3 regions of the Mesorhizobium sp. M7A.F.Ca.US.010.02.1.1 genome follow, and region 3 is predicted to be linked to each of the others. Evidence: riboswitches for the same ligand, from Rfam matches in the RefSeq annotation. Region 3 holds a riboswitch; each other region holds the start of a gene.
The links. A riboswitch is a leader RNA that binds a small molecule or an ion and turns the genes downstream of it on or off. The one in region 3 is predicted to bind thiamine pyrophosphate.
Positions count from the first base shown of each region.

Region 1: it holds a riboswitch for thiamine pyrophosphate, as region 3 does, so the genes downstream of both, EOA19_RS20435 (YkoF family thiamine/hydroxymethylpyrimidine-binding protein) here and thiB (thiamine ABC transporter substrate binding subunit) in region 3, are expected to answer to the same signal.
Region 2: it holds a riboswitch for thiamine pyrophosphate, as region 3 does, so the genes downstream of both, thiC (phosphomethylpyrimidine synthase ThiC) here and thiB (thiamine ABC transporter substrate binding subunit) in region 3, are expected to answer to the same signal.

Region 1 covers NZ_RZRV01000019.1:92,723-99,317, reverse strand. The annotation lists gene EOA19_RS20460 (hypothetical protein) at 1-12, opposite strand, end outside; gene EOA19_RS35915 (hypothetical protein) at 681-992, opposite strand; gene EOA19_RS20450 (ABC transporter substrate-binding protein) at 1,256-2,275, opposite strand; gene EOA19_RS20445 (ABC transporter ATP-binding protein) at 2,268-3,035, opposite strand; gene EOA19_RS20440 (ABC transporter permease) at 3,032-3,784, opposite strand; gene EOA19_RS20435 (YkoF family thiamine/hydroxymethylpyrimidine-binding protein) at 3,888-4,496, opposite strand; TPP riboswitch at 4,487-4,600, opposite strand; gene EOA19_RS20430 (hypothetical protein) at 4,796-5,116, shown strand; gene EOA19_RS20425 (formyltransferase family protein) at 5,161-6,192, opposite strand; gene msrA (peptide-methionine (S)-S-oxide reductase MsrA) at 6,579-6,595, opposite strand, start outside.
Region 2 covers NZ_RZRV01000027.1:46,325-52,919, reverse strand. The annotation lists gene thiS (sulfur carrier protein ThiS) at 1-83, opposite strand, end outside; gene thiO (glycine oxidase ThiO) at 52-1,053, opposite strand; gene thiC (phosphomethylpyrimidine synthase ThiC) at 1,050-2,885, opposite strand; TPP riboswitch at 2,989-3,105, opposite strand; gene EOA19_RS23755 (hypothetical protein) at 3,423-3,686, opposite strand; gene EOA19_RS23750 (metallophosphoesterase) at 4,178-5,515, shown strand; gene EOA19_RS23745 (hypothetical protein) at 5,518-6,595, shown strand, end outside.
Region 3 covers NZ_RZRV01000041.1:10,740-17,334, reverse strand. The annotation lists gene EOA19_RS28640 (M48 family metalloprotease) at 1-63, opposite strand, end outside; gene thiQ (thiamine ABC transporter ATP-binding protein) at 319-1,110, opposite strand; gene thiP (thiamine/thiamine pyrophosphate ABC transporter permease) at 1,103-2,722, opposite strand; gene thiB (thiamine ABC transporter substrate binding subunit) at 2,966-3,964, opposite strand; TPP riboswitch at 4,008-4,122, opposite strand; gene EOA19_RS28615 (thiamine diphosphokinase) at 4,210-4,854, shown strand; gene EOA19_RS28610 (ABC-F family ATP-binding cassette domain-containing protein) at 4,856-6,595, shown strand, end outside.

The sequences.
Region 1 (6,595 bases), on a different contig from region 3:
GGTGTGAGCCATAACACTCTCCTGTTGTCGTTGCGCTAAAGCAATTGGCGAGAGGCCGATTGCAAGATCAACTACGCGAGGTGGTGAATTTCAGTTTCAGAGAGAGAATACTGAACCTGAGGCGTGGTGTACATCAACAAAATTTCTGAAACAAAATGATATTAAAGTTTGAATAATTGTTCTTTACACGAACAATTCGTAAGGCATTGGCGATCGGACGTTACTCTGCTCCATGCCGCACACCGCGCTGGACATGGATAGGCCTCTCGCAAGATCAGCAAGACCGCCGCGATGATTGCAAGTGGCCAGAGTCTATCGGCGGCCGGATGCGGGAGTGAGAGAGTGCAAGCGTGATTGCAGGCCGAACGATTCTGCGCCGGCCCGCTTGTCAGACGATCCCGTAGAACAGCCTGTAGTGGGCGCGCTTCATATAGTCCCGGTATTCCGGCGTGGCGGCTAACAGCGCCTCTTCGCGCAGGATGCGATGAACCTGGAAGAAGGTGATCGCGGCGTAGACAGCAAGATTGTAGAAGGAAAAGGCCGACAGCAGGAACAGGACATGACCGGCAAGGTACCGGCATAGATCGGGTGCCGCACCAGGCGGTAGGCACCGTCGGTCATCACGCCGCGATTGCCCGGCAGAATGGCGAAAGAACGCCCTAGCGATATCTTCCCCCAGATCACGAACCCCAACGCCAGGACTTGCAGCGGCGCAGCGGCATAGACCGGGATGATGGCCACGCCCGGTTCCAGGTCGATGAAGCCGACACCGAAACTGGCGACCACCGAACAACCACCGTCAGCGGGTTCCAGTCGCGTACCTGCGGTCGCCGCGACAGAAGCAGCCAGGTAAAGGTCAGTATCTCGGAGATTGCCACCAGCGCCACATTGATGCGGGTCGGGTCGAGCATCAGGTGATATACGCCGCGGTAGACGAACATGCCCGCGAAGGCCAGCGCGCAGATCCGAAAGAAACCTTCACGCAAATCCACCAGGATTTCGCGCTTTCGGGCTGCGGACAGAATCCTGCCGTCACTGACGTGCGAAAGCGCCTCGCTTTTTGATATGAGCAATGCAAACACCCCGATGATCCCTCGAGGCGACCTTTGCACGCAACCATTGCCGGGCAGTTAATCAACAAGATCAGATCGGTGTTAAACTGGCTGTCAGGGAGCCAGGGTGCCACATCCAGACGACCCTGCTCCACGCGGTCGTCCAGAAAGACGGGCGACCCATTTCATTTGATCTTGGCAGACTAGCTCAGATAGTCGTTGCGGAAATAGCTCCCGAAATCCGGGCGTTGAGCAACCAGCTTGCCATCGGCATCGCGCAAGATGCCGGACGCGAAGAGATAGTCGCCGATCGCTTCCATCTTGGCCGAATCCATCGTCCCGATGGCGCCGCTTTGGCTGCGCAGATAATGGCCGTCGATCAGCGCCTTCAGCGAGGCGTGGATCAGCGCCGGATTGGTCAACGCATCCTTGTTGGCCGCGATCAGCAGGGCTGCCGCATCTTCGGGGTGATCGACCGCGAACTGGTAGCCGCGCCGTGTCGCCTGGACAAAGGCTGCCGCAGGCTTGGGGTTTGCCTGGAGATAGGCTTCGCTCGAAGAGATCAGTGTCGTATGCTCGTCAGGCACGCCGTAATCGGCATAGACGAAGCTGCGTTGTTTGACGCCCTTGAGCTCGGCTTCGACACCCTCCCAGGTCGAGACTTCGAGCGTGAAATCGACCGAACCATTGGCCAGCGCCTCATAGGCTGAGGTGCCGAGCGTCACCGTCTCGAAATTGCCCTTGCCGCCATCATGGCGGATGATGGTCGATATCAGGGCGTTTTCCCAGGCGCTGCCGAAGCCGCCATAGGTCAGGCCGTCAAGGTTTCTCGGGCTTACTATCTCGCTGCGGGCCGCATTGAAGACCACGCGGCCGGTTTCCGATTGCACCACCGCATAGACGCCCTTCAGGTCCGCTCCGGCGGTTCTCTGGGTGAACAGGCTGATGGTGCCGTTGATGCCGAAATCGGCGACGCGATTTGCAACCAGCGTGCCCGCACCGGTATCGCTGTAAGGCAGGATGTCGACCTCGAGCCCGGCCTCGCGATAGAAGCCCTTGTCGCGGGCGACGAACAGTCCGATGTGGTTGGTGTTGACCGTCCAGTCGAGGGCAACGGTGACCTTTTGTGCCGATTGTGCTTGGGCTCGCCCCGATCCGGCAATGAGCGGAAGGCCTGTGGCAAGGGTCAGCAACAAGGCCTGCCGGCGCGTCAAGTCAGTCATGATCGTGTCCTTTGGATGGGGTGGCGTTGACGATGATGTCGAGAATCTCGGCCTCGAGCGTACTTGCCTGGCGCGCGGCATCGCCGCCAAGGCTGCGCGGGCGCGGCAGCGGCACCTTAATTTCACGCACGATGCGGGCCGGGCGCGCCGACAGCACATAGATGCGGTCGGACAGGAACACGGCTTCGCGCACGTCATGGGTGATCAGGAGCGCCGTCCAGCGATGATGCCGCCACATCTGTTCCAGCCAGCGCTGCATGGCCGTGCGGGTCAGCGCGTCGAGCGCGCCGAACGGCTCGTCGAGCAAAAGCATGTCGCGTTGCTGCACCACCGTGCGCAGCAAGGCCGCGCGCTGGCGCATACCGCCGGACAGTTGCGCTGGAAAATGCCGCTCGAAGCCGGCAAGCCCGAATTCGGCAAACAACGGCGCAACGCGCACCCGCGCCGCCTGTCTCCTCATGCCTTGGACTTCGAGCCCGAGCGTCGCGTTGTCGAGGATGCGCCGCCACGGCATCAGCGCGTCACGCTGCGGCATGAAGGCGAAATGCCTGCCGTGGTCGTCGAGCGGCGCGCCGTCGAACAACATCTCGCCCTCGCCATGCTCGGCGCCGGTCAGAAGCTGAAAGAGCGTCGATTTGCCGGCGCCCGAGGGTCCAAGGATCGAGACGAATTCACCAGCGCCGACGCTAAGCGAAATATCGGCCAGCACGTCGAGCCCACCGAACGCCTTGCGCACATACCGCAGTTCCAGCCGGCTCATCGCCAGGCTCCCTTCCCGGCGGTTTCCTTGCCGGCCCGCTCCCAGGGCATCGCAAGGCGCTGCAGCAGTACAGTCAACCCGAACAGGACAAGGGTCAGGGCAGCGCTCACTCCGACGGCGGCAAGAACCAGGTCAGGGCGGAAATTGTTCTTGGCGTTGAGCATATAGATGCCCAGCCCCTTCGCGGCACCGGCATATTCGGCGAAGATCGCGCCGACCACGGCATAGGTGATGGAGATCCTCAACCCAGCAAAGAAATAGGGCAGCGCCGAAGGCAGCCGCGCCAGCACGAAGATGCGCCAGCGCCCTGCCCCCATGGCGCGGAGCATTTGCCCGATCTCGGCCTCGGTCGACTCATAACCCTCGACCAATGCAACCAGCATCGGAAAGAAGGTAACCAGCGCCACCAGCATGATCTTGGGCGCCAGCCCGAAGCCGAACCACAGCACCACCAGCGGCGCGATCGCCACCAGCGGCAAGGTCTGGCTGACGATTAAGACGGGAAACAGCGCACGCCGCAGCGGCTGGAAGAAGTCGACCAGCATCGACAGCACGAAGGCGGCGCTGAGCGAACAGGCAAAGCCGAGCAGCGTGGCGCCGATGGTCGGAATGGCGTTGTCGGCCAGCGCCTGGCGATTGAGCAGCGCTTGCTCGAAAACGCGCGACGGCGCCGGCAGTATCGTCGGCCTGATGCCGGAATAGGTGGCATAAAGCTCCCACGCCACTAGGAGCAAACCGACCGAGATCATGGCCGGCATTGCCTTGACAAGAAGACCCGCGATCGGGCGCGAAGCGACTGATGATGTGGCCACGGGAGACAACCTTTGACGGCAGCGCGAAAGCGCGGCTGGCTCAGACAGCCGACGGGCTGTTGGCCGAGACCGTGACGTCGAGGGTTACGTGGCCGGCGCCTGGTCCGAAGCGGCAGAAGGCCTCGTCCAGCGCCGAAAAGATCGCACCGGCATCACCGCGCAGTTTCGTGCAGAAATGCTTAGAACGCTCATAGACGCCGGACTGCTTGAGAAAATCGATGCAGCCGTAGATCTCGTCCATGTGGTCGTCGGTGCCCATCACATAGAGCGAGAACTGCGCCGCCGCCGGCTGGCCGGTGGCAGCAGCATTGCGCACCGCCGCGATGGCCGCATCCTTGCGCGGGCCGAGCGACCCGACAGGCCCGCCAAGTGCATCGGAGCGGCAGATCGGATCATCCGGTTCGCCAGGGCACCCGCGCGAGATGGTGGCCGACAACACGCAATGTTTGCCGCTGCGTGCCGCCGCCACGAAGAGGTCACGCATGGCGGGAAACAGCACTTCGGGCGGCCCGACCAGCAAGGTCGAGATGTCGTCGGTCTCGATCCTGAGCTTGTCGCGCCAGGGATCGAGCGCACCGAGCGCGCCAAGAATGACACCGACGAAATCGTCGGTCATGGGGTATAGGGAAATCTGTGCGCCTGAAAACATCGCCCGCCTCGCTCCGCTGGTATTACCCAGATCAGCTTCTAGGGTCTGTGGGCTTGCCGCCCCCGTCTCAGCCCCGACCGTACGGAGCACCCCTGTGGATGTGCGCCTTAAAGCATCATTCGAGTTCAAGGGAAAGCCGTTTTTTCAGAGCACTGCGCCAAAAGCATTGCGCCAGTCACGGTGCGCCTGAGCGGAATTTTGTCGGGAACCTTCGCCGCCGCGACCGGTTGTCCTCACAGTCGCAACGCGATCACTTTCGTAGAAAATAAGCGACGACTTCACAGAAATGGAGACAAACCATGTTCATGAAAATCCTCGCAGCTTCGGTTCTCACCATTGGTCTGGCCACGTCAGCCATGGCGCAAAGCGCCGGCAGCAACAACGCAAATGGAAGCGGCAGCGGCAAGTCGGTGACGGTTGAGCCGAACACGCCGGCTTCCCCGAATACGATCGAGCCGGACACTGTCGACCCGGGCACGACCAACAGCACGACTGGCACGGTAGGGGACATGAATTCGAACGCGGATCAGAATTGCCCGACCAACCCGCAAGGCGCGCAGCCGGACGCCGATGGTAACGCGACGGCGCCAACGGTAAACGATAATCATTGTGGCAAGTAACCACGTCGCAAACGGATGAAGCCGCTGGGCATCGCCCAGCGACTTCATCCGTTTTTCTGGTCCGCAGCACTCGCTTTGCCGAACAGCCGGATTTCTGGAGCGGGTTTCCCGGCGGGCGGGCGCGAAAATAGGTGTTTTGAATTGAGCAGCCGTTTGAGCACTCTACCGTAGGTAAAATACAGGACCCGACCGTTGGCGAGATCGAATTCCACTGTTCCCCACCGCCTGACCGGAGCCTTTCCTGTGCAGGGCCCCAGCCTTCTGATCTGGAATCCCAGCCTGACTTTGCGCGTTCCGATTTCAAGATAGATGCCTGGCAGAAGGCCAAGCACATGCCATAGCCGTACAACATGCTCGACCGACATGGCCGGCGAGATTATCAGGTGGCTGGGCTGAAGCCGCGCCCAGACGAAGTCGCCTTTCGGCTGCGGCATTCCTGACAACAGCCCCCGGCAGTAGGCCGGCACCGCCTCGCTCACCAGAATCCGCATAGCGGTTGCCGTGCTGTCGACCAAGGCTTCTCTCGATGTCCAGTCAGCTTCGGAAAACGGCACCTGCCCGAGAATGTCACCCTCGTCAAAACCGGCGGACATCTTGTGGAGCGTGACGCCGCCATGAGCCGCATACCGGCCGTCCACGGCCAAGCGCTGGATCGGGTGGGGCCCTCGATAGTCGGGGAGCAGCGCCGGGTGGAGGTTGACCCCGCCTTTGGAAAAATGGCCAAGAACCTCTTGAGGGATCAAGACAGGCAAAGTGTAGCAGACCAGCACATCGGCGCGGACGTCAGACAATTGCCGACCAAGCGCATTCCAATCGTAAGGGCGGCCAAATTCGATAAACTTGACAGGCGTGTTACCGATAAACCGCCTGAGCAGCAGCTTGCGTTGAAGCCTTCGCCGGAAATTGCCAATGCTGAAACCGGTGGGACGACGCCGGAACCCGGGCACGATGATCGCGCCAATTGCATTTCCAGCCTCTAGCCAGCCGGCGAGCAGAGGCCCCGTATAGTTAGAGATATCGAGGACAAAAACGGCTGTGATCGGCTCCGAGTGATCGGTCGATTCGATCGGCCTCATCTTCGGCGGCTCAAACGGGCCGACAGATCAGGGCGAGCTTGTCAGGTCGGCTGAGTGGAAGGCGATGCCAAGGCAGTTACAACCGAAAGACGCTCGCGTTTTACAAACACTGGCTTTTCGTAAACTTTTTTCACGGCCCGTCTCCCGAAATCAACTCTTCCTGCGCAATTGGACCGCGATACGGCAGGCTGTCAACCGCCTGACCGTGTTTGCCTACCGCACCGCATTCGCCGTTGACGAAGGTGTTCGAAGGGCGCTTTCGCACATTGGTGAAAGCTCGATGGCTTCACCACGCGACAAGACGCGCTGACTGAAGGGGTTTGGATGCGATGATCTGCTCGACGACACCGTCGAGCAGCAATGCAGGGCAAATCGCAGTTGCGAATCTACGAAACCGCCGTCT
Region 2 (6,595 bases), on a different contig from region 3:
CCCTCATAGTCGAGCGCGGCAAGCAACTCGGCCAGCGTGGTGGCGGCAATCTCACGCGCCTCGCCGTTGACCATCAGTTTCATGAGCATGCTCCTTGGTTCTGTCTTGACTGAAAACCAGGTCGGCAGCCTGGCGCGCCATGGCGGGGGCGAGGAGAAAACCGTGACGATAAAGACCGTTGATCGCGATGATCTCACCGTCTGTTTCGACGCGTGGCAAATTGTCGGGAAATGCCGGACGGACACCCACACCGGTTTCAACGATCTCGGCCTCACCAAAGGCCGGATGGAGGGCATGGGCGGCGCCCAGCAGCTCCATCATGGAACGCGCCGTCACCGGTCCGGCGCTCTGGCTTTCAATCATCGTCGCTCCGATCATGAAACGGTGATCGGTGCGCGGCACGGCATAAAGCGGAAAGCGTGGATGAAGCAAACGGACCGGCCGCGACAGCGAGACATCAGGCGTGCGAAGGATCAGCATTTCGCCGCGAACACCGCGCAGCCTGTCATCGGCCGCTGCCATTCCCATGCAGTCTATCTGACGGGCGAATCCCGAAACAGGCCGGGCGTCGCAGCCGAAGTGGAATTTGACACCCATGGTCGCAAGCTTGTCATGAAGTGCCGCCATCGCCGGGCGTGGGTCGAGGTGAGCCTCGTCGGGGAAGAGCAATCCACGCCGGAAGCGGCCGGCGAGGTCGGGTTCCAGGAGCGCAATTTCGTTTTCATCGACGCGCCGATGCCCTGACGTGCGACTGGCGAACCGGTCAAGCTCACCGGCATCACGCGGCGCGGCCACGACCAATGTCCCGGCCCGTGTCACCTGACCCGACAGCACCGCATCCCACCAGTCGGCAGCATCGCGTCCGAGATCCAGCACCGGCTGCTCCGCGCTTTCGCGCTCGCACCATGGCGCCAGCATGCCGCCGGCGAACCACGACGCGTTGCCACCAAGGCCATGCCGCATCTCGGCGACGGTGACCGTCGCGCCGCGGGCGGCGAGTTCGAAAGCGACGGTGAGGCCGGCAACGCCGGCCCCTTTGACGAGCACCCTCATGATGGTTTGGGAGCCTCTGGCACGACCGGTACGCCAGTCTCGTCCGCCTGCATGTAGAGATCGCCGCCCTCCCGGTATTTTGCCGCCATTGCCGCCATGCCTTCCTTCTGGGCCTCGGCACGGATGTCGTGGGAAATGCGCATGGAGCAGAATTTCGGCCCGCACATCGAACAAAAATGTGCCAGCTTGTGCGCCTCCTTGGGCAAGGTCTGGTCGTGGAAGGACCGTGCGGTTTCGGGGTCGAGCGACAGGTTGAACTGGTCCTCCCAGCGGAACTCGAAGCGCGCGCGCGAAAGGGCATCATCCCTGGTTTTCGCTGCCGGATGGCCCTTCGCCAGATCGGCTGCATGGGCGGCTATCTTGTAGGTGATCACGCCAATCTTGACGTCGTTGCGGTCGGGAAGGCCGAGATGCTCTTTCGGCGTGACGTAGCAAAGCATTGCGGTGCCGAACCAGCCTATCATGGCGGCACCTATCCCTGAGGTGATGTGGTCATAGCCCGGCGCGATGTCGGTCGTCAGCGGCCCCAACGTGTAGAACGGCGCCTCACCGCACACTGCGAGCTGCTTGTCCATGTTCTGCTTGATCTTGTGCATGGGGACATGGCCCGGGCCTTCGATCATCACCTGGCAGTCCTTTGCCCAGGCAATCTTGGTGAGTTCTCCAAGTGTTTCCAGTTCGGCGAATTGCGCCGCGTCGTTCGCATCGGCGATTGAACCGGGACGAAGGCCGTCGCCGAGCGAGAAGGAGACGTCATAGGCTCTGGCGATGTCGCAGATCTCCTCGAAATGCTCGTAGAGGAAGCTCTCCCGGTGATGGTGCAGGCACCATTTGGCCATGATCGAGCCGCCGCGCGAGACGATGCCCGTGACCCGGTCGACGGTCAGCGGGATGTAGTGCAGCCGCACGCCGGCGTGGATGGTGAAATAGTCGACGCCTTGCTCGGCCTGCTCGATCAGCGTGTCGCGGTAGACCTCCCAGTTCAGATCCTCGGCGATGCCGTTGACCTTTTCCAGCGCCTGATAGAGCGGCACCGTACCGATCGGCACCGGCGCATTGCGCACGATCCAGTCGCGGATGTTGTGGATGTTGCGGCCGGTCGACAGGTCCATCACCGTGTCCGCGCCCCAGCGGATAGCCCAGACCATTTTTTCGACCTCTTCGGCCATCGACGATGTGACAGCCGAGTTACCGATGTTGGCGTTGATCTTGACCAGAAAATTGCGACCGATGATCATCGGCTCGCTCTCGGGATGATTGATGTTGGCGGGAATGATTGCGCGCCCGCGCGCCACCTCGTCGCGCACGAATTCGGGTGTGACGAAATCTGGGATCGCCGCGCCGAAGGCTTCGCCGTCGCGTTGCAGCTTGCCGCGCATCACCTCGCGGCCGAGATTCTCGCGGATGGCTACGAACTCCATTTCTGGCGTGATGATGCCGGCGCGCGCATAGGCAAGTTGGGTCACCGCCTTGCCCTGCTTGGCCTTGAGCGGCCGATTGCGTATCGGAAATTCCGGTGTCAGGCGCTCGCCGGTGGCGAATCCATTGTCTTCCGGCCGGACGTGGCGGCCGTCATAGGCTTCGACATCGCCACGCGCCGTGACCCATTCGTGGCGAAGCCGGGCAAGGCCTTTTTCGATGCTGGTTTCGACTGATGGATCGGTGTAGGGGCCGGACGGATCGTAGACGGTGACGGGCGGTTCGCCGGCCGTCGGATGGACGGAAATCTCGCGCATCGGCACCCTGATCTGCGGGTAGAGGACGCCGGGCTTGTGGATTTTCCGCGAGGCGGGCAGTGGTCCCGTCGATACGGCGGGGGTGAGGGCATTCATCGTGAGGCTCCTTTGCTCATGCATTGGAGACCCAGTTCTGTGCCGGAAGGATGAAAAGACGCTTCTGTAGACCTGCTGCAACAGGACCTCGGGCGTAAACTCCCGCAAAGCGCTTGCACCGTCCCTACGCCAGTATGAACTGGATCAGGTTCAACGGGTCACTGCGCCGCGAAAGCCAGCAGTATCTCAGCCCCTTGCCGGGACTCCCCTGGTGAATGCCTTAGGTTGAACGGGCTGACGCTATCTTGTCAAGCGCATTCGGGCGCCTTCGGCCGGTGGCGACGACCGGCGGCCAGCCGGGCGGAGAGCTCGCGCATGCATCGGGGACAAGTCACGCCCCGTAGACCGGGGCTGAATGGCCAAAGCCTCATTCGCTTCGTGAAGGATGGAGAAACTGTATTGGCCATGTGCGCGTATCGACCAAGTAGCTCAGGCGGTCACGGATGTGGTTATTCTGGTCGAAGGTGACGAACGGCCTTGGGGGTCACCTCCTTTAGGATTCAGAGGTTGGAAGACGGCTTCTCGCGATCACGGCCATCAGGAAATACCTGTCTTCGGCTCAACCTCGACATGGCGTCCGATCGACCGCAGATATACAGCTATCTCGTTCATGAGATGATCGCGTTCGCCGTAGATTTCAGCAATCCTACGCAGCTGTGGCTCGACGGCCCTCCGTTGCGCTGGCGTGAAATCAGCATCGCCAAAGACGTATCCCAAGTTGCCAATCGCGCAAATTTTGCAGCCGGCGTCCACAACTGCTTGTACGAATGCCGGAATGTCTTTTTCTTGCATGGTCTTCATGTCGAACCTCTCGTGAATGGCGTGCTTGCGCCCCAATCTGCCTTTTCAGCGTGTCCTCTGGGCGGCGCAAGCCCTGAGCGTGACTGTGCACGGGCAACCTCGACTATCCCATCTGCCACGCTCTTTAGAATCGGTGGGGTCTGGTGATCGCAGGCTGGGCCACTCAAAAGCCTGCAAGAAGAAAGTCATGGCGACCATTGCTCAAGATCGCAAGGGTGCGTGCAAGACCTTCCGTTGGCAGTCATGCACGCTCGCTCAGAGATAGTCCGGCCGCGGAAATTCTCCCTTATTCGTAAGAAAGCTCATTGAGCAACTGGGCATTGAGCAACTGGGTCTCACGTCACGGGTCTCGTGTGCTTCACAGCCGAAAAATAGCCGCCGTGGCAATTCTCGAAAAGTGCAGGCTACCTCGTTAAGGACACTGCGGATGATCGTTCGCGCTTGGCAAAAGCGAACGGATTAGTCTATGGCTCTCGGCAGGGGGGCGAGTTATGCGGCGGGTGCGAATCCTTCAAGTAGGCGATATTCACTATCCGGACTGGCATCCTTCCTCTAGCAACATCGATGCCAAGGATAGCAAGTTCGCTCCGAAAATAACGCAGAAGCTACGCGCGTCTTCGCTGCGTGCCGTCTTGACGAAACTTCGGCGGCTGACGACTTCGAAGCCCTTGGATTCGATCGCCTTCATGGGGGATTTCACGAGCCGTGGCGACAAGACCTTCATTGCTTCGGCATTCCAGCATTTCACGTTGCTCTGCCGCGCACAGGGACGCAGTTCAAAGGCGCTTCCGTTGATATTCGTACCGGGAAATCACGATGTGAACCGTGATGACGCGCGCGAACTTGGACCGACTGAGAAATTCAGCGAAATGGCGAGTTTAGCCGCCCGCTTGGGTTGGCAGACCGTTCCCGTGGACCAACCCGTGCACTTCAGACTTCCGACAGGATCCGCAGGCGCAAACTTCATCCTCGTCAACACAGCGATAGGCAGTTGGGAGCTTCAAAACCTTCCCGCGTTCCTTCGTGATCGTCTCGAGGCACTCAGTCCTTCTACAGAGCCTCTAGATCTCGGCTCGCCGGACATCTCGGGACATTCGCCCGCGACACCTCCCAGCGATCCAGACAAGGAGGCGTCCGACGACGAGTATTACGGTCAGATGGACACGCCATACATCTCGCGTGAGATGCTTGCAGGCCTACAGGAATTGCTCCAGCAGCCCGACATGCGTTACGGCATCATAATCGGCCATCACAATCTGCTGCCACAAAAGACTCCGCGCATTACGCCATACGCGGAGATGCTCAACAGCGGATTTGTCAGAACTCAGCTGCTGCAGGGCAACAAGCCTATCGTCTACCTGCATGGACACATACATGCTGATCCGGTCGAGATCGTCAACGATCCAAGGTTTCCGGACGGCAAATTGATCTGCATCTCAGCACCAGAGATACAGTCAGGTTTCAATGAGCTCGTCTTCTTCACGACCGATCAGGGAGAGCTCGTCGGCATCCGACTTATACCCTACCGCACCAATGTCGCCGACGGGACGGTCATGGAAGGCGAACATTGCTTTATTTCGACCATGTCCAACGGCAAGGCCTTTCTGAACAACGACACGTTTGACCTGCTGCGCCGACTGCGCGACCATGCCACCAGGCGCGGGAATGGGTTACTCTTCTGGGACGAGATCACTGAGATTGCTGCCTCCGCCGAGCTCGGGCTAGATCTGGAAGACTCTCTTCTGATGCTCCAAGCGGCGCGCTTCATCGAGATAGACGGCCTCACCAAGGCAAACTCGGCTTGGCGCATTAAGGTAAGGGACGAATAGCGATGGAGAATCCGTTCGGCCCCAACAGGATCGAGTACGAAAGCCGCCCGATACTGTGGTTCAGTCAGAAGTCGGCGTTGATTTCTGCCGCCGCCAAGCCGGTCTTCGTCGCAGGGACGAGAGGCAGCGGCAAGACCAGCATTCTTCGCTCGCTTTCCACAGTCCATATTCTTGAAGACAAAAGTCTCTCGGACCAAGTCGGCAAGCTCGCTTGGTATGGCGTCTTCTTCCAGCTCAATGAGACATTCTCGCCCCTAATCGACAACGCCGTTCTGAACCTCATTCCGGAGCGGATACGCTTCGACACGGCCGCCGTGATCCCGCGGCAATTCGTAATCTTCTCTCACTATCTGGAGCTGAAGATAGTCGAACGCCTGCTCGAGAGCATCGGCCAGCTCAGACGCGACGGCCACTTGAAATACCGGGCCTCCGAAGATAGGGACGTCGCCCTGGCACTGCATCGCGAAGTGCTGCACTTCATACCCCAACCTGCCCGTCTCGACTTCTTCAGCATCGATGAGCTGCGGGGTGGGATAACCCGGTACGTCGACGAATGCTTCAACGCGTTCTTCTTTGCCGCCGATGCCGGAGCGACCGGCTTCAGAGCAACAGACCCTGGCGCGATCATTAACAAGGTCGCGACCGCGATCACTCCACTTTTAAATGGCCCATCTTTCGCCGGTGACAGGGCGCCCTTCTTCAAGATACTGATTGACGACTGTGAAGCACTGACACCGCTCCAACAGCAGTTCCTGAACACCTTGGTGAGAAAGACGCGCGGCAACGTGAAATGGGTCCTCGCCTACATCGGCGGCCTCTACGACACGATCCGGACGATCATACCCGGCCAGTCGCTCTCGAATGCTGACCGGGACGTCGAGAATCTTGATTCAGTCGATCCGAGGGAGTTCGCCACGCTGTGCGAGAACGTGTCGTCGCTTCGGCTGTACTATGCGCTTCCTGACCATCTGCGGAGTGATCTCGAGCGCAACGATGCGCTCAGCGCGTTTTCGCTCAAAAACCGGCTGGGGCGGCTTTCCGTCAATGACATCATCGAGCGGGTTATCATATCGGGTCATT
Region 3 (6,595 bases):
CTGGCAGCTTGCCAACGCCACGGCAAAGCCAGCCAGCGCGAGAAAGCGCGCCAGCGGTTTCATTCCCAATGTGTTAGCGCCGATCGCCAGAACGGCTTCCTTTCGGGTCCCGGCGCATGATCACGAAAATCGGGGGCGATCTTCGGAACGTGTCATGCGCTATCTCAAACTGCTGCAGCATCCGTGCCCGTCCCTTAGGGCGGCGGCGGATACTGCAGGCAAATCACGGCCTGTGCAGGACCGGTAGGGCGACCTAGCCACACTCCCCCGGTCATGGCAAGCAAACGCCACATCGCCTGGAGCCGGTTTGACCGTAAATTATGTCCGCTTCCGGGCAACATCGCGTGATGTGGAATATCCAGCACCCGCGCCGATATAGCGCCGGAACGCCTCCGGACCAGCCCCGGTAAAGAAATCATCAGCCTTGCCGGTTGCGGCCACCAACCCATTGTCGACAAACACCATGTGCTCGCCGATGCGGCGTGCATCCTCGGGCTGGTGGGTGACAAATAGCACCGTCATGGCGCGTTCGGCATGAACGGCAGCAACCAGATCCAGCATCTCGTCGCGCAAAGCGGGTCCGAGCGAAGCAAAGGGCTCGTCGAGCAGCAACACCGGTCGGTCGCGCACCAGCACGCGGGCCAGTGCGACGCGCTGGCGTTCGCCCCCGGAGAGCTCGCGCGGTAGGCGTTTCTCCTTGCCCGCGAGACCGGTGCGCGCAAGCGCCTCGGCGACCGCGGCGCGGTCCGCCTCGGTCAGTCCCAGGGAGGGCGAGCGGCCGAGCCCGACATTCTGCTCGACGGAAAGATGCGCGAAGAGATTGTTCTCCTGGAACACCATCGACACCGGCCGCGCCGAGGCCGGCTCGGTGCTGACATCGGCCCCGCCGATCAGCACGCGGCCCGATTGTGGGGTCTCGAAGCCGGCGACCAGATTGAGCAGTGTCGACTTGCCCGAACCGCTCGGACCCATGATGGCGGTGATCTTCGCCGTGGCGAACTCGACGTCGAAGACAAGTGGCGCATCGCCATAGCTGCCATAACTGAACGACACATTGTCCAGCCGCACCGGCGCGCCCTTTTCGAGCCTGTTGGCCGCCCTCTCACGCATCGCGGACCTTCTCCCTTCCCAGCCAGTGCGCCGCCACGATCAACGCGAGACAGACGAAGCCGAGCAGCAGTGCCAGGCCGGCGGCATCCTCGGTGCGGTAGCTGCCCATCCGTGCCAGAAGAAGGTAGGGCAATGTCTGCACGGAATCACTGCCGAACAGGGCAATGACACCGAGATCGCCGAGCGACAGCGCCATGGCGAAAGCGAAGGCCGTGGCGAGCGGTCGCCGCAGCGACGGCCAGTCGACCAGCATCAGCCGGTTCCAGCCCGCAATGCCGAGCAGTGCGCAGAGCCGTTCGTGACGCTCGCTCGCCGCATCATAGGCGGGACGCACGGCGCGCAGGGCGAACGGCATCGCCATCACCGCATTGACGGTGACGACCATGACCGGGGCGATGGCAAAGACATCGCCGGCATGGCGCAGCAACACGAACCAGCCGGCGCCGACGACGATCGGCGGCACGACAAGGACAAAACCGGCGCCTGTATCGGTGGCGCGTTCGAGCAGTGTCTTTGCGCCGGCACGGCGGTTCAGCGCCAGTGCCCGCCGCGCCATGGTCAGCGCCAGCGACAGCATCACCGAAAGCAGCGCCGACAGAAAGGCGAGCGCCGCGCTGGTCAGCGTTGCCTGCCGGACAGTGGCCTCTCTGGCCAAACGGCCGAGGTCCGCACCCAGCCCGGCCACCACGGTTGCCGCCATCGGCCCAACGACGAACAGCAGCGCCAGGATGATGACTAGCGCGTTCAACCAGGTCTCGCTCCGATTGACCGAGAGATAGCGGCGTTGCGCGACCGGCAAATTGGTGTCGCCGACCACATTGGCGCCCAGGCGCGTTAGGGCCAGCACAACGATAAAGGTCAAGGCGATCTGCAACAGCGTCAATGTAACGGCCCGGGCGGGATCGAAATCGAAGCGCAGCGCCTGGTAGATGCCGACCTCAAGCGTCGTCGCGGCCGGCCCGCCGCCGAGCGTCAGCACGATGGTGAAGGATGTGATGCAGAGCATGAACACCAGCCCGGCGACGCCGGGCAGTGCGGCGCGCAGCGTTGGCCATTCGATTAGCCGGAACGCCGGCCGCGCCGCCATGCCGAGCTGGCTCGCCAACCGCCATTGGTCGGCCGGTATGGTCTGCAGCGCCTCGAGGAACAGCCGCGTCGCCAGCGGCAGGTTGAAGAAGACATGGGCGACGAGGATGCCGGACAGGCCATAGATGCCCGGCCAGCTTCCCCCGCCGATCACAGCAAACACGCCGGCGAAATAGCCGGCACGGCCATAAAGCGCCAGGATGCCGAGTGCTGCGACAATAGCCGGCAGCGCCAACGGCACGGCGAATATCTGCAGGATGAAGGCGCGACCGAAGAAACGTGGATGTCGCGACAGAGCGCGCGCCACGAACAGCGCCGGGATGACCGAAAGCAGCGTCGAGAGCGCCGCTTGCCAGAGCGTGAAGCGAATGACGCGAAGCAGATAGGGATCGAAGGCTGCCCAGGCGCCCGAGAAATCATGGGCGCCCTCGAAAAGCAGGCCGGCAAACGCGCCGCCGATCAGCAGCGCGATTGCAGCGAGCGCGAGGGTGCCAGCGGTGATGCGGGGGTCAGACGCGCGTTGCACGCTGGACCACCATTCTTTCCATCGCGGCAATTACAAAGGATTGCGTTCCTTGGCGCCCCCCTCTGTCCTGCCGGACATCTCCCCCTCCAGGGAGGAGATCGGCCGCCACCCATGCTTCCGCTAGTCTCCAACGTTGCCGGACTATAACCAGCAACGACACTGCCAATCTCCCCCCTTGAGGGGGAGATTGCCGGCAGGCCAGAGGGGGGTGGAGTGGCGCGAACATCAAAAGAACTCGCAAGCCTACTTGCTCATCACCGCCAGCCACTCATCGACCCAGGCCTTGCGGTTGGCGGCGACCTCGTCGGGGCTGAACAGCAAGGTCTTGGTCGGCTTGACCAATTTGTCGAAGGCCGGATTGAGCGGCTTGTCGGTCTTGCCGGCCGGGAACATCCAGTTGGTCTCGGGGATGGCATCCTGGAATTTCGGCCCGGTCATGAAGGCGATGAACTTGGCCGCCAGCGGGTTCTTGGCCCCCGCCGTGGTGATACCCGCGACTTCTATCTGCAAATACTCGCCCTCCTCGAACGACGCTGCCTGATAGCGCTCTGTCTTCTCGGCGACCATGTGGTAGGCCGGCGACGTCGTGTAGGACAGCACCATCGGCGCCTCGCCCTTGGTGAACAGCCCATAGGCCTCGCTCCAGCCCGGCGTCACGGTCAGCACTTTCGCCTTGAGCTTGGCCCAGGCCTCGGGCGCCTTGTCGCCATAGACCGACTTGACCCACAGAAGCAGACCGAGGCCCGGCGTGGAGGTGCGCGGATCCTGGATGACGATCTTGTCATCGGCACTGCCCTCGACCAGTTCTTTCAGGCTTTTCGGCGGGTTCTTCAGCTTCTCGGAGTCGTAGACGACGGCGAAATATCCGTAGTCAAAGGGGACAAAAGTATCGTCGCTCCAGCCACCCGGCACGTTGACATCAGTTACGCCGCCATGCGGCGCGAACAAGCCTGACGCCTTGGCATCGGCGGTGAGATTGGTGTCGAGGCCAAGCACGATATCGGCCTTGGTCGACGCGCCTTCCAATCTGACGCGGTTGAGCAGCGCGACGCCGTCGGCGACCGAGACGAACTCGACATCGCAGCCGCATTCGGCCTCGAACTCCTTCTTCACCACGGGACCCGGACCCCAGTCGGCGGTAAAGCTCTCATAGGTGTAGACGGTGAGTTTGTCCTTGGCCAAGGCCGGTCCGGACAGGACCACGGCCATTGCTGAGACTAGAGCGTATAAATGCGTGCGCATCGGCGCCTCCTTCGTTCGAATTAAAAGGAATTGAGGCGTCGGACTGTCCGAAACGTCTAATCCCTCCGCCGGTACAAACCGGATCAGGTTCAGCGGGTTGGCGAGACTGCCTCTCAGCCGGTCCGCGAAGATCGCGTCCGGCACCCCGTTAGAGCGTTTCGACACATAGGCCGGGCCGATCCCCCATGCAAGTGGGAGTTTGCCGCCTTCCGTTTCCCGTGCCGGGCTGGTAAGGGCCACACGATATGAGCACATTCACCATCCTGCTTGGCGGCGATCTCATCCGCACGCCACGGCTCGACCGCCAGGCCGAAGGCTCCCGCGTCATCGCCGCCGACGCCGGCATCGGGCATGCGCGGCTGCTGGGTCTCGTGCCCGAACTGTGGGTGGGCGATTTCGATTCCGTGCCAGCCAAGCTGCCTGACGATCTCGCTTCCGTGCCGCGCCGGACCTTCCCGGCGGAAAAGGACCAGACCGATGGCGAACTGGCCATTGCCGCCGCACTCGAGCGCGGCGCGACCCGCCTGGTGCTCGCCGGTGCTTTCGGCGGCAAGCGCGCCGACCACGCTTTCCTGCATCTGGCGCTTGCCCTCCGGCTGGCCGAGGCCGGGACTGATGTGCTCCTGACCAGCGGCGCCCAGGAGGGCATTCCCCTGCTGCGCGGAACGGCCGGCTTCGACTATGCCGATGGCACGCTGTTTTCGGTGCTCGGCTTTTCCGAGCTCGCCGGCCTGACCGTCACCGGCGCCAAATGGCCGCTGAACCACGTCAAGGTGGCGTTCGGTTCGTCGCTGACCATCTCCAACGAGGTCAAGGGCCGCCTCGAAATCGCACTGGACCATGGCCGCGCGATGCTGCTCGCTCATCCCTATCCCTTACCTGAAAGCTGACATGGCCCCGCCTCTTCTCAACCTCGACGGGATAAAACTGACCTTCGGCGGCACGCCGCTGCTCGACGGCGCCGCCTTGACGGCTTCGGCCGGCGACAAGATTGCACTGGTCGGCCGCAACGGGTCGGGCAAGTCGACCCTGCTGAAGATCGCCGCTGGCCTGATCGAGCCGCAGGACGGCGAGGTGTTCCGCCAGCCTTCGGCAACTATCCGCTATTTGCCGCAGATGCCGGACATGGAGGGCTTTGCCACCGTCCGCGCCTATGTCGAGGCCGGGCTTGGCCCCGCCGACGATCCCTACCGAGCCAGCTATCTGATGGAGCATCTCGGACTGTCGGGTGAGGAACGTCCGAATGATCTGTCGGGCGGCGAGGCGAGGCGTGCTGCCCTTGCCCGCGTGATGGCGCCGGAGCCAGACATCCTGCTGCTCGATGAGCCGACCAACCATCTCGACCTCTCGGTCATCGAATGGCTGGAAGAAGAACTCATCCGCACCTCCTCGGCACTGATCGTCATCTCGCACGACCGCCGCTTTCTCGAACGTGTGTCGCGCGCCACCATCTGGCTCGATCGCGGCCAGACCCGCAGGCTGGACAAGGGCTTTGGCCATTTCGAGGAATGGCGCGACCTGGTCCTGGAGGAAGAAGAGCGCGAGCAGCATAAACTCGGCCGCCAGATCGTTCGCGAAGAGCATTGGCTGCGCTACGGCGTGACGGCGCGGCGCAAGCGAAACATGCGCCGGCTCGGCGAGTTGCAGACCATGCGCCAGCGTTTTCGCGGCCATCGCGGTGCCGAAGGGTCGGCGACCATGGTGGCGAGCGACGCCGCCGAGTCCGGCAAGCTGGTGATCGAGGCGAAGAACATCGAGAAGAGCTTTGGCGATCTCACCGTGGTCAAGGGGTTTTCGACCCGCATCCAGCGCGGCGATCGCGTCGGCCTGGTCGGGCCGAACGGCGCCGGCAAGACGACGCTCTTGAAGATGCTGACCGGCGAGATGAAGCCGGACGTCGGTTCGGTGCGGCTCGGCACCAATCTGGAGATCGCCACGCTCGACCAGAAGCGCGAGGCGGTCGACCCGCAGGAGACGCTGGCGCAATATCTCACCGACGGGCGCGGCGAGAACCTCGTCATCAATGGCGAGCAGCGCCACGTCGTCTCCTACATGAAGGATTTCCTGTTCAAGCCGGAGCAGGCACGCACGCCGGTGCGCGAGTTGTCCGGCGGAGAACGGGCACGGCTCTTGCTGGCGCGGGTGCTGGCGCGGCCGGCAAACCTTCTGGTGCTCGACGAGCCGACCAACGATCTCGATATGGAGACGCTGGAACTGCTGCAGGAACTGGTCGCCGGCTTTGCCGGCACCGTCATCCTGGTCAGCCACGATCGCGATTTCCTCGACCGCACCGTGACCAGCCTGATCGCGCCGGATGGTGAAGGCCGCTGGATCGAATATGCCGGCGGCTACTCCGACATGCTGGCGCAGCGCGGCGGCACCAGGCTGGACGACCGCAAGGCGCGTGCGAAGGCCGAAAACGGCGAAGCGCCAGTGACGACCAGAAGTGAAGCGGCCGCGCCAAAGGGGCCGGCGAAGAAACTGTCGTTCAAACAGAAATTCGCGCTGGAATCGCTGCCCAAGAAAATCGAGGCTGTGACGGCTTCGATCTCAAGGCTGGAGAACAACATCGCCGATCCGGCCTATTACGAGCGCGACCCGGCCTCCTTCCAGAAAACCATCGCCGCCCTC